3 regions of the Paenibacillus sp. CH40 genome follow, and region 3 is predicted to be linked to each of the others. Evidence: predicted binding sites of a transcription regulator. Region 3 holds the regulator's gene; each other region holds the start of a gene.

The links. The regulator LexA, encoded in region 3, represses DNA repair genes until DNA is damaged. The targets are predictions, from matches to a motif close to CGAACATATGTTCG.
Region 1: the regulator LexA is predicted to act here: its motif matches at 2,028-2,041, upstream of recA (recombinase RecA).
Region 2: the regulator LexA is predicted to act here: its motif matches at 2,526-2,539, upstream of addB (helicase-exonuclease AddAB subunit AddB).

The regions. Positions count from the first base shown of each region.
Region 1 is NZ_JANAVQ010000002.1:245,391-249,607, reverse strand. It holds gene pgsA (CDP-diacylglycerol--glycerol-3-phosphate 3-phosphatidyltransferase) at 1-504, shown strand, start outside; gene NLX73_RS07550 (competence/damage-inducible protein A) at 600-1,868, shown strand; gene recA (recombinase RecA) at 2,111-3,172, shown strand; gene NLX73_RS07540 (regulatory protein RecX) at 3,368-4,117, shown strand.
Region 2 is NZ_JANAVQ010000001.1:463,780-467,996, forward strand. It holds gene NLX73_RS02060 (Na/Pi cotransporter family protein) at 1-631, opposite strand, end outside; gene NLX73_RS02065 (class I SAM-dependent rRNA methyltransferase) at 989-2,368, shown strand; gene addB (helicase-exonuclease AddAB subunit AddB) at 2,606-4,217, shown strand, end outside.
Region 3 is NZ_JANAVQ010000001.1:1,109,977-1,114,193, forward strand. It holds gene NLX73_RS04855 (GNAT family N-acetyltransferase) at 90-629, opposite strand; gene NLX73_RS04860 (hypothetical protein) at 861-1,001, opposite strand; gene NLX73_RS04865 (hypothetical protein) at 1,043-1,207, opposite strand; gene NLX73_RS04870 (hypothetical protein) at 1,441-1,743, opposite strand; gene lexA (transcriptional repressor LexA) at 2,018-2,644, opposite strand; gene NLX73_RS04880 (LysM peptidoglycan-binding domain-containing protein) at 2,833-3,201, shown strand; gene NLX73_RS04885 (DUF896 domain-containing protein) at 3,310-3,516, shown strand; gene NLX73_RS04890 (hypothetical protein) at 3,637-4,146, shown strand.

The DNA of each region.
Region 1 (4,217 bases), on a different contig from region 3:
TATCCGCCGCCGATTGAGATCGGAGCTTTCAAGCTGCCGTATAATCAGCTGATTGCGGCTATCATTTTCCTTGTAGCAGCCAGCACGGATGGTCTTGACGGATATTTGGCACGTAAAAATAATATGGTCACCAATTTGGGCAAGCTGTTGGACCCCCTTGCTGATAAGCTTTTGGTAACCGCTATTTTGGTTTCCTTGGTAGAAATGGGGAAAATTGATTCATGGATTGTCGTTGTGATTGTTAGCCGTGAGTTTGCGGTTACGGGGCTGCGTCAGATTGCCTTACTGGATGGGTCTGTGGTTGCTGCAAGCAATTGGGGCAAATTAAAGACGATCATCCAGATCGTTGCTATTGTAGCGCTGCTCATTAATAATTTCCCGTTTGTTTTTCTTGGTATACCGTTTGATTTAATAGCGATATGGGCAGCAGTGTTGATCACCATTTATTCGGGTATTGATTATTTCGTGAAAAATATCCATTTGCTGAGCTCCTCCAAAGTTTAACAGGATAAATTTTATGGAAACAGCAATAGGGACTAAACTTATTGCTGTTTCTTTATATAATTCCCATAATATTCGCAGTACAGGAGGAAGAATTGATGAAAGCTGAAATAATTGCAGTAGGAACAGAGTTATTACTCGGACAAATAGTGAATACAAATGCTCAATATTTGTCACAAGAGCTGGCTACAATTGGAATCGATGTATATTTTCAGACTGTGGTTGGCGATAACATAGATCGGCTTCAGGAAGCGATAAGAATTGCTCAGAAGCGTGCGGATATTATTTTGTTTTCCGGCGGTCTGGGGCCGACTCAGGATGATTTGACGAAAGAGGCGATAGCGGCTGTATTGGGGCGGAAATTGCACATAGATCGTCTTGCAATGGACAAGCTAGATCAATTTTTCCGTAACCGTGGGGTAGAAATGACCGAGAATAACCGCCGTCAGGCGCTTTCTATTGAAGGTGCTACTCCGCTTGAAAATGAGACAGGGCTAGCTGTGGGCGACGCGATTGCACAGGACGGTAAATTTTATGTAGTTTTGCCTGGACCGCCTAAGGAACTCAAACCTATGTTTGCAAACCAGGCAAAGCCTTGGTTGCTTCAGCAGGCATTGAGCGGTGAGGAAATGCCAATTTATTCGAAAATGCTAAAATTTGCAGGGATCGGTGAGTCAGCTCTTGAAACCCATTTGTTAGATCTAATCCAATCCCAGACAGATCCCACGATTGCCCCTTATGCCAAGGAAGGGGAAGTCACGATCCGTATATCCACCAAGGCGGCCAGCGAAAGTGAAGCATTAATTAAGCTGACAGCTACGGAAGTAGAAATTCAGCAGCGTCTTTCGGAGTATATGTATGCAAGCGAGGATGTTGCGCTGGAGAAGGTTATCGTAGATCTAATGGCCAAACGCGAACTCACTGTGAGTGCGGCAGAAAGCTGTACAGGTGGAATGCTGATGGAACACATCACTTCTATACCTGGCAGTGCTGTTATGTTTCAAGGTGGCATCGTGTGCTATTCCAATGAAATGAAGATGAAATTACTCAACGTGCCTTATGATTATTTGGAAGGGGATCATGCGCCGGGTGCAGTGAGTAAGGAAGTAGCCCTTGTGCTTGCGGAGCAGGCGAGAATGATCATGGACAGCGATTTTGGACTTTCAGTTACTGGTGTAGCTGGGCCTGGGTATTCCGAACGGAAGCCAGTCGGTCTGGTGTATATTGGCATTGCTGAACGCGACAAGGAAACGGAAGTACATGAGCTGAGACTGAGTGGCAACCGCGAAACAATCCGACTGCGATCAGTCAAAGCAATCCTGTACAGATTGTGGCGCAGGCTGGTAGAGAACGAGAAGCTCTCTTAAACATCTATGTACAGTGTGGGTCGTAGAGTTGTTTTAGATAGATATTCATGATATAATCATCTTATCGGAAGAACCGTTGCAAAGCCTTTTGCCAGCGGTTCTTTTTTTGTTTTAAGAGACAGGTGTAATTATAGAAGAGAGTTGTGCGAATAAAAAAAACGAATGTATGTTCGAAAAAATGCTTGGCAAGCGTGTCAAAACAAGGTATTATTAAAGTACAAACAATGAAGGATGTGAGTTTATTGTCAGATCGTCGTGCTGCGCTGGATATGGCGCTCCGTCAAATAGAAAAGCAATTTGGTAAAGGTTCCATTATGAAGTTGGGTGAGTCTACCCACATGCAAGTGGAAACGATCCCCAGTGGTTCGATTGCTTTGGATATTGCGTTAGGAACGGGCGGCTTTCCAAGAGGCCGGGTTATTGAAATATACGGACCGGAATCATCCGGTAAAACGACAGTAGCTCTTCACGCTATCGCAGAGGTGCAAAAAACAGGCGGACAAGCCGCCTTTATCGACGCCGAGCATGCGCTTGATCCGTCGTATGCAAGCAAGCTGGGTGTCAATATTGATGAGTTGTTACTATCGCAACCAGATACAGGAGAGCAGGCGCTTGAGATTGCCGAAGCCCTTGTACGTAGTGGAGCAGTAGACATTGTAGTTGTTGACTCCGTAGCGGCACTTGTGCCCAAGGCAGAGATTGAAGGCGAAATGGGAGATTCCCACGTTGGTCTTCAAGCACGTTTGATGTCTCAGGCATTGCGTAAGCTTTCTGGAGCCATTAATAAGTCGAAAACCATTGCTATTTTTATTAACCAGCTACGTGAAAAAGTAGGTGTTATGTTCGGTAACCCTGAAACAACACCAGGTGGACGTGCCTTGAAGTTTTACTCTACGGTACGTTTGGATGTTCGTCGTATTGAAAGTTTGAAAATGGGTAACGACATTGTGGGTAACCGCACACGTATTAAAGTCGTGAAGAACAAAGTTGCCCCTCCTTTCCGTCAGGCTGAGGTGGATATTATGTACGGTGAGGGTATTTCCAAAGAAGGTAGCTTGATCGATATCGGTACGGAGCATGACATTGTCGACAAGAGCGGAGCCTGGTATTCCTACGAAGGTGAGCGCCTTGGTCAGGGACGTGAGAATGCTAAACAATTTTTGAAGGAAAATCCGAATATTGCTAGTACGATCGAACAAAAAATTCGGGTGGCCAGCAATTTGATTACGACAGTTGCTCCGCCTACAGAAGAAGAGTTGGCACAGCAAGCGAAGGAAGAACAGGAATTGTTGGAGCTTGAATAAAGCTTGGTGAATCCTGGTTTGTGAACTGGGGCCAGGGTTATGGCACCGTCCGTTTGAATAGCATGATTCTGATGCCCTGCACAGTTGTGCAGGGCATTTTTGCATCAACTAAAGTCTGCTTTGTCAGCGGAATCTAACTTTGCGTAGCAGGTGTTCCAAGGCTGCTTTCGTGAATTTCAAAGTGAGGGAAATATATTGCAGTTGGACGATGAAGATGAATACACTTCGGAAGCAAATAAGCAACAAGGGATTGCTCTTTTTCCGGATCGTGAGGAATTGATGATTACTAGGGTAGAGCAGGGACAGGGACGCAAACGTGGAAGGTATATCATTCATTTTGGTCCGTATTCGCTGTCTGTATTAGAAGATGTAATGATCAAGTACAATATGTTCAAAGGAACGTCATTTGATAAAAAAGAACTGGAAGATATCGTTCTGGCAGATGAAAAACAACAGGCTTATGTACTTGCGCTTCGCTATTTGGGGCGAAAGCCTCGCACACGTCAGGAAATTGCCCAACGTTTGTTACAAAAAGAACTGGATCAGTCTGTAATTGACGAAGTAATGGATCGACTGCAAAGAGAACAACTCGTAGATGATGATTTATACGCCCGCCAATGGGCAAGGCAGCGCATAACTAGCCAACGTAAGGGGAAGATGTGGGTTAGGCAAGAACTTCGTCAGAAGGGCATCTCTAAAGCCTCTATTGGCGAAGCGTTAGGTGAGATCACCGATAATGAGGAGTGGGAGAGCGCTTTGACGGTCGGACGTAAGAAATGGAATCAGGTACGTGGTGATATAATGGAGAAAAAAAGGAAAACCTACCCTTTTCTCATGAGACGTGGATATTCGGGGGATATGACACGCCGAGTGGTCAATCATCTCACTGCGGCCGAGCATGACGTTGCTTCAGATGACGAGGAATTGTTGCAGTGGGAGGAATAGTTGCCAAACGGCTGCTGAACCTTTGGCTAGTATGAACGGATAGGATGAGCTAGTTATTACAGGGAAAGCTGCATGGTAGTCTACTAATGTTTGCATTCCC
Region 2 (4,217 bases), 650 kb from region 3:
GCGCGGTCAGGCAGGCTCCCGCAGCGAAGGCCCACCACATGTTGGCTGCAGCGTGATCAAGAAACCAACGGAATAGTCCGGCCTGCTCAATCCAGGGTCCGACCGACTGCATCACGCGAATACCCGCCAGAATCAGCGAAAATCCAGCAAAGACGAGGCTGATATATTGTACAGCCTGCGGACGGCTGAGCCCATGGGAGCCGGATGAAGCTCCGGCAGACACATACTGGCGGCTGGGGACAGCTTCACTCCACAGGACGGCAGTACTCCAGCAGAGCAGTGAGCCGCAGAGCAGCGGAACAGCCAGCTTGCCGAGCTGGAGCCCCATCAGCTCGGTGGTCAGGCAGGTGCCGATATTGGTGCCGAGAATGATGCCGAGCGTGCGGCCGTAGGTCAACAGCCCGGCGTTGACCAGTCCGATCGTCAGCACCGTTACGGCGGTGCTGCTTTGCAGCAGGGCGGTAATGCCTGAGCTGAACAGCATGCCCCGCCAAGGGGAAACGGTGGCGCGGTTCAACCAGCGGGTGAGGAAGGGGCCGGCCAAATGCCGGAGGGCTGCTTCCATCAGCTTCATCCCGCCCAAAAAAATAAACAGCCCACCGCACAGCGGGAGTATAACATGTATAAACACGGGCATAGCCCCCTTTTCTAGGTGAAAATACTTATGTAACAGCCTATGATCTGTCGGGGACAGCCATGACAAGCATGGCCGAGCTGTTTTTTTATAGAACGATAATTTTTGTAGTATCTTCACAAGCTTTAAAAGCGTGACGTCGATATACAGGCGGGCAGTAGCGGAGCGGTTCATTTGAATCTGGAGAAGCGCCAGCGTTCGCCTTTGCAACGGGATTCTTACCTTTAAATGTGTTACCTAATTCCAAGAATCCCGTTGCAACAGCGATCGTAAGATCAAATGATCCGCGGAGCCGCGCCCCTATCGAACAACGTTTTAACACTTTGAGTAATTCAAGAATGGGAGTGAAGGATTTTGCCTTCAGTAATATTAGAACGCAGCCGTAAAAAAAGGCTGGAGCACGCACACCCTTGGGTGTTTAAAAACGAAATAGCCAAGATTGAGGGTGACCCAGAGGCAGGCGATTTGGTCAGCATCGTTAATCATCAGGGGCGTTATTTGGCGACAGGTTACTATAATCCGGCTTCACAAATTACAGTACGTGTGATGTCCTATGAGCCGCTGGAAGCAATGGATCAAAACTTTTTTGCCCAACGCTTTCGCAAATGTCTGGAGCACCGCCAACGTTTTGTGACCGGGGGAGACGCTTATCGGTTGGTGTACGGCGAGGCTGATTTTTTGCCTGGACTGATTGTAGATCGATTTGGTGATGTGTTGGTCGTGCAGTTGTTAACGCTTGGCATGGATCGGCGAAGGGAAGAAATCAGGGATGCGCTCGTTGAAGTAGTGGGTCCTGTTGGTATATATGAGCGCAGTGATGTATCCATCCGTGAGCTGGAAGGATTGGAACAAACGAAGGGTCCTTTGTACGGTGATTGCCCGCGTCATGTGGTGGTGACGGAAAATGGCCTGCACATCAAGGTTGATATCGTAGAGGGCCAGAAGACGGGTTATTTCTTTGACCAGCGTGAAAATCGTGCGGCCATAGCACCATTGATGACAGGTTGGGGAGCACGTAGTGGAATTACGCTACAAGAAGTAGCTGCAGACTCAGGAGATGCGGGCACAACGGTGTTGAAGCCAGTGAATAAAAGTGGTAAGGTTGTTGAATTCCCATTCTGGGATGGCGCAACCGTATTGGAATGTTTTTCGCATACGGGAAGCTTTACGCTCAATGCATGTAAACATGGTGCTAAAAAAGTAACTTGTCTTGATATTTCTGAGCATGCGATTGAAAGTGCGCGGGATAATGTCAAGCTGAACGGTTTTGAGGAACGCGTCGAGTTTGTCGTCGACGATGCTTTTCAATATTTGCGCAATCAAGTGAAAGGTGTAGAGGAACGCAATGCACGAGCCGGGGGCAAAGGAGATACATCCAAGCCGCTGACAGCAGGTGGCGGACGCACCTTTGATGTGGTCATTCTCGATCCGCCAGCCTTTGCCAAAACAAAGAACGCTGTCAAAGGAGCTACACGTGGGTATAAAGATATCAACCTGCATGGGATGAAACTTGTCAATGAGGGCGGCTATCTGGTGACAGCGAGCTGTTCGTTCCATATGCGGCCAGAGCTGTTTTTGGACACTATTAAGGAAGCGGCGGCAGATGCCGGCAAAATCCTTCGTCTGGTAGACTGGAGAGCGGCTGGTAAGGACCATCCTCAAATTTTGGGTGTGGAGGAAGGCCATTACTTGAAATTCGCCATCTTTGAGGTGCGCAGCCGGACACAGCTTTAGGTTTCATACAAAGTCAAAGTCAATCGCCTTTTTGGTGATTAAATAGGTAAAATAGACTCATTTTAGGTATAAATCAGTCCTGTAGAGAAGGCATGCACCAAGCCAACCTGCGGGACTGATTTGTTTTTTAGGGGGAGGATGAATTGCTACAACATGGCAAACGTACGTTCTTTTCTCCCTTGCCTGATATGCTATACTGTTTAATAGAATGTTGTTCGTTGGAAAGGAGGCCGCATCATGTCGGTCCGCTTGTTGATTGGCCGCTCTGGTAGTGGTAAAAGTACGTTAATCCGCAATGAAATGACGTCTATGTTACGCAAGGAGCCGCTAGGTAAGCCTATGCTGTTACTTGTACCGGAGCAATCGTCATTTGCTTCCGAGCATGCGTTACTTACAGAAGCCGGAAACGGTATTCAGGGGTCGGTGCGCGCCCAAGTGATGGGATTTCATCGTCTTGCCTATTTAGTTATGCAGGAAACCGGGGGTTCAGCACTGGTGCCTGTAACGGAAGAAGGCAAGAAGATGCTTTTATATAAAATTATTCGTCGTCGCAAGGATGAACTGAGCTTGTTTAAGGATTCGGGAGACCAGCTCGGCTTTGTGGATCGGTTGAATACATTGTTTACGGAGCTAAAGCAGTATGGAAGTGATACTCGGTCTGTACCTGAGCAACTGGAGCGAATGAACGCTGTTGGAGAGTCAACTCCGATTTTGCGCGGCAAGCTCAAAGATATCAGTCTAATCTATGAGGATTTTGAACGAGAGCTGACGCTTAAATATATAGACGGTGAAGATACGCTGCGCATGCTGGCAGAACAGATTGCGGAGTCTTCCCTTGTGCGTGGAGCAGACATTTGGATGGATGGCTACCGTAGATTTACACCACATGAATACAAGGTGGTGGAGCAACTTATGCTGCATGCCTCTTCGTTGACGGTGGCGCTGACTTGCAACCGCAGCTACGAGGGCGGACAGCTTCCGCATGAGTTGGATTTGTTTCATCCTTCGGCGGCTACGTATGTAAAGCTCAAAGGAATGGCGGACGAGCTGATGATAGAGACGCAGACACAATTACTGCGCCCTGATCCGCTGCCGAGATTTAAGGAGCGTCCAGCGTTGGCATATTTGGAGGCTAACTTTGAACATCGTACAGGGTTACGGAATCAGGAACAACGGATGCGGCTGCAGCAGCTACGAGAGCAGTGGACAGAAGAACAGCCGGAGGGCATAAAACTGTACACTGCGGCTAATCGCCGTGCAGAGCTGGAAGGGGCTGTACGCGAAATGCGCCGTCTGGCCCGAGATGAAGGCGCGCGTTACCGAAAGATGGCTCTGTTTGTACGTCATATTGAAGATTATGAGCCATGGGTGGAACCGATATTCAAACAGTATGAGGTTCCAGTATTTCTGGATCAGCGAAGAAGTGTATTACATCATCCTTTGGTGGAATTGATTCGGGCTTCGCTGGATATCGTGCAGCGGCGTTGGCGGTATGAGGATGTATTCCGTGCGGTCAAAACAGACCTTCTACTGCCGCTGGACGGTCGGGTGAGCCGCGAGGAGATGGACCGTTTGGAAAACTATGTTCTGGCCTGCGGAATACAAGGCAGCCGTTGGACAGATGGTCGGCCGTGGCAGGCTGTGCCCAGCTTGTCACTGGAGCTGGAGGAGCAAGAACGGAACCGTAGGCGGGATGAAACGTTAGATTTGATGGAGCTATGCCGGGATGTGATCGTGACGCCTTTACGTGCGTTTGAGAAACGTGTGGGCAAGGCACGAACTGCACTTGAGAAGTGTGAAGCGGTATATCTGTTACTGGAGGATGCAGAAATCGGCCACAAGCTGGACG
Region 3 (4,217 bases):
GAAGTAAGTGGATACTCTAAATAAATCAAAAGCTCTGCTAACCTTAATTGGTTGGCAGAGCTTTGTTTGCTGATCAGTTTGATTTTAGGCTAATTTGAATGCTTAAACTTATAATACCAAAAAATCGCTTTTTCATGGGCTGTGGAAAAGTTAGAATATAGCATAGTATCAACTCCGCCGATTACAAAGTTATTTTTAGCATAGAATCGACAAGCTAAAACATTCACATCCTGTGTTTCAAGCATAAGACCAACAAGGTTATTCTGCTTAGCCCACTCGGTTGCTTTACTCAATAAGGCTGCTCCGATTCCCTTGTGTCTCCAGTCTTTAGCGACGGCAATATCCTCAATTAGAGCATAGCCATTCCAATTAGTACAAAGTTTAATTTGCCCAACACAGTCGTTCTCATCATAATATAAAAAAATAGATTTTCCTTGTTCATCAATATAACTGATGTCAACGTCATCATTCTCATACTGTTTAAAATATGGTTCGGGGAAACTTTCTTCTATATATGTCCAATTATCGTTCTCGTATTTAGGTATAATCCTTCCTGACACAATAAAGCCGTTATTCTCATTTGACTTCTTAAAATCTCCCATATTCGAAAGTGACATTTTAATTATCATGGCTTGTCTCCTCCTGGTTTAATTTCTCTATGCACACTATTCTAAAAGAGAACCACCATTTCCTGTCTGTTAGATTTATAAAAAGAGCAGAATTGTAGCGACTGTTCAACTATGTGTGATAATTCTACGATCTCGTCCGCTTGCTTCAACGATTCATAGCAGTAGTTAGGTGTACCGTTTAACACAAAAAAAGCAGGAAGAATCCTTCCTGCTTTTGCTTGAAAACGATTATTAACGTCTACGTTGTCTATCATTCACGCTAAACAGATTAACAGCCAGTGCGTTACCTCTTGCACGCGCAACGGCTCTTTGATTCGAACGGATGTTTGATCTTCTTCTTCTCAAATCACGTCTGCAATGTCTTCTGCTCATATGATCACCTCCCTTCAAGGAAATGAAGGTACGGATGAATCTTAGTGGTGTTTATGCTTACGCTTGGAAATTTTGATATTCAAGGCATTGGTTGCTAGTGCATTTCCGCTTCCTGTTTTAGCAGCTGCGGCTTGAAAGACTTTAACGACCAGATATCTGTTTTTCCCGATGCGATGCTTATACGTTTTAACTCTATTTCTGATCATCTGCATATCTCCTTTGCTTAGGTCTGCTATATACTATGTCAATTGTGATAGTAATGTATCAGCATAAATCTATTAAAAGCAAAAAGAAGCTGGTACCTATATTCCTAATGGTTAACAAAAAACTCATGCGAACCTGTCTTCGCCATTTCAACTTTACGTTGCAGGAGAATGTTACAGGCAGGTCGGCATGAGTCTAATAGTGTAGATAAATAATATGCAGTTTAGTATGGGAATTATTTACTTTTGAGAGTGTTAAGTTTTTTCTCGTAGTACGCCTCTTGAGCAAGAATATGATTCAGTTGTTCAGAGAGCTGTTTATATTCTTGGCTGTTTTCTGGGTAATTGTTTCTTTCGGAAATTACAGCTTCGAGTTGCTTTTCTAAATACCTGAAATGGATAAGTATTTGTATGTACTGAATACGATCGTAGGTTGTTATGTGGGATTTCTCTTCTGCATACAAATGATCCATTGTTGGTACTACACAGCTTATGGCGATAAATATCACAACAAACGCTGAAATTATAATTTTTTTCATTTAATTCCTCCTACAGAGCTATGAGTAATTAATATACCATATTTATCTAAAACAAAGAAAGATCTATGAGTTTTGCCCATAACAGTATAGCTGCTCAAGATCAGTGGGTGATTATTTGAGATGAGAAGGCTGATTTTATAGTAGAAACAATAGGAATAGATTGCTGAAATGAAAAAATAGTTGTGAAATACATAATAACAATACAAAACCGGCTTGCCCTAGGCAGCCGGTTTTGTATTAGTGGTTAGAATAACGGGGAAGAAAGAACGAGAAATCAGTGGAAGTCCCGGAAGAGTCCTACAACCTTGCCCAAAATGCTGACGTGTGTCAGGCGAAGCGGTTCAAAGGCTGGGTTTTCAGGTTGAAGCCGGATATGATCTTTTTCTTTGTAGAAGGTTTTAACTGTAGCTTCGTCTTCATCTGTCATAGCTACAACAATATCGCCATTATCAGCGGTCTGCTGTTGACGTACGATTACATAGTCTCCGTTAGCAATCCCAGCCTCAATCATGCTTTCGCCTACAACAGATAACATGAATATTTTATCCTCACCAACAAAGTGTTGGGGAAGAGGAAAGTAATCTTCAATATTTTCTGTCGCCGTAATAGGAAGGCCAGCAGTTACTTTGCCGACGACGGGGACACGACTAATGGAGTAATTAATCAAGTTGCTGTTATCCGATTCGTCTTGACCGAGTAACTCAATAGCCCGTGGTTTTGTAGGATCGCGTCGAATGAGTCCTTTTTTCTCTAAACGATCCAAATGACCGTGAACCGTAGAACTGGAGGCCAATCCGACAGCCTCGCCTATTTCGCGTACAGAAGGGGGGTATCCCTTTAGACGCACTTCATTGCGGATAAATTCAAGAATGGCCTGCTGGCGGCTCGAAATCTTAGACATACCGTATCAACCCCATTTAGTAACGTTTGGGAAAATTATAGCATAGAACCTCCGTTCGTACAAACATAAGTTCTAAATAATCCCTAAAAATAATCGCGAACTTTTGTTCTCTTTTCTATTGAACAAAACAAATGTTCGTGTTATATTGTGAAAACATAAGAACAAACGTTTGGAGGTCGCAGCCAATGATGAAATATAGCACTTATCAAAGTATTTTTCCGATGAATTCAGAAAATTTGCAGGAGACCCGAAAAGAGGGTAGAGCGCATTTTATGCAAATTATTACTAATACTCTTTTACTTAAGCTTCTTATTTTAGTGATTGTTGCTTGGATTGCAGGGGCAGGTGTACTTACGGTTTTCGCGGCACCCTCAGCTTCCAAGGGAGAAGTGACTAAACTGACCGTACAACCTGGAGATACGTTGTGGGAGATTGCCGCAAATCATAAACCGGAACGAATGGATACACGGGTATATATAGAAGGAATTGTGCGGATTAACGGTTTAGAGGATCGGGGAGTACAGGTAGGTCAGGTACTCAAGCTTCCTAACTTCTGACCTATAGACTATTAGAGCTTGTCAGGGAGCGTAATGCGGGAGCCTTGACAAGCTCTTTTCTACATGTCAAAGTGTATTATATCTTTGCTTTTATGGAGGGGACACAATTTGGATATAGACAGCTTGGTACAGCGCATCAATGAATTAGCGCGCAAAGCAAAATCCGAGGGTTTGACGGAAGAGGAAGCCACAGAGCGCGCCAATCTTCGGGAAATTTATTTAGGTAACATTCGCCGTAATTTTCGGCAGCAGCTTGAAACAATTGAATTTGTGGACGATGATACATCGAAGGGAAATGACGGGCTGAAGCATTAATGTTGTTAAAGCGCCCAAGCCTGCAATTTGCCTTTTGTTTTAGGTACCGTTCTCGGTATCTATATAGATCAGCTTTGAGGCAATTGTTTTATTGTAATATATCTGGGAAGGAATTGAGAGATGGCCCGATCATTTGAAAGAAAAGTACGCAAAAACACAGCGCATTTAAATAAATCGCGCAAAAAGCAAGGCATTCAAACCATTAACGGCGCAGGTTCTGCAATGGATATTTTCCGTGGTCGTAACATTACTGTGCCAATTATGCTGGCTGGTCTTTCTGTATTGTACATGCTTATGAGTTACTTTTTGACTAAGACTGGCATGCGAGGGATGGATTGGCTTGTATTCGGCCTATACTTGATGCTGGCTGTTATCTTTTTCATCCGTCGTCCTTATTTGAAAGTGGGAAAGGATACTCTCTATATGCTGAAAGGTGGTAGAGAACGTCCAATGACGGCTGGGGACATGAAAGCCATCAAGATTGAAAAGGGTTACGTAACCGTTGAAAGAAAAGGTAAGGGCGGTAATTTCATTTTCACAAAATCATTAGGTCGCTATGACACGGATGCCATTGCAGAGCGACTTGAGAAGTTTGCGCTATCCAATCAGATACAGGTGGACAAGAAATAACTGATTTAGCCTGTAGCTCTTTAACAAAGGCCGTATGATGTTATTTCATATAACATGCTGCGGCCGCTTGC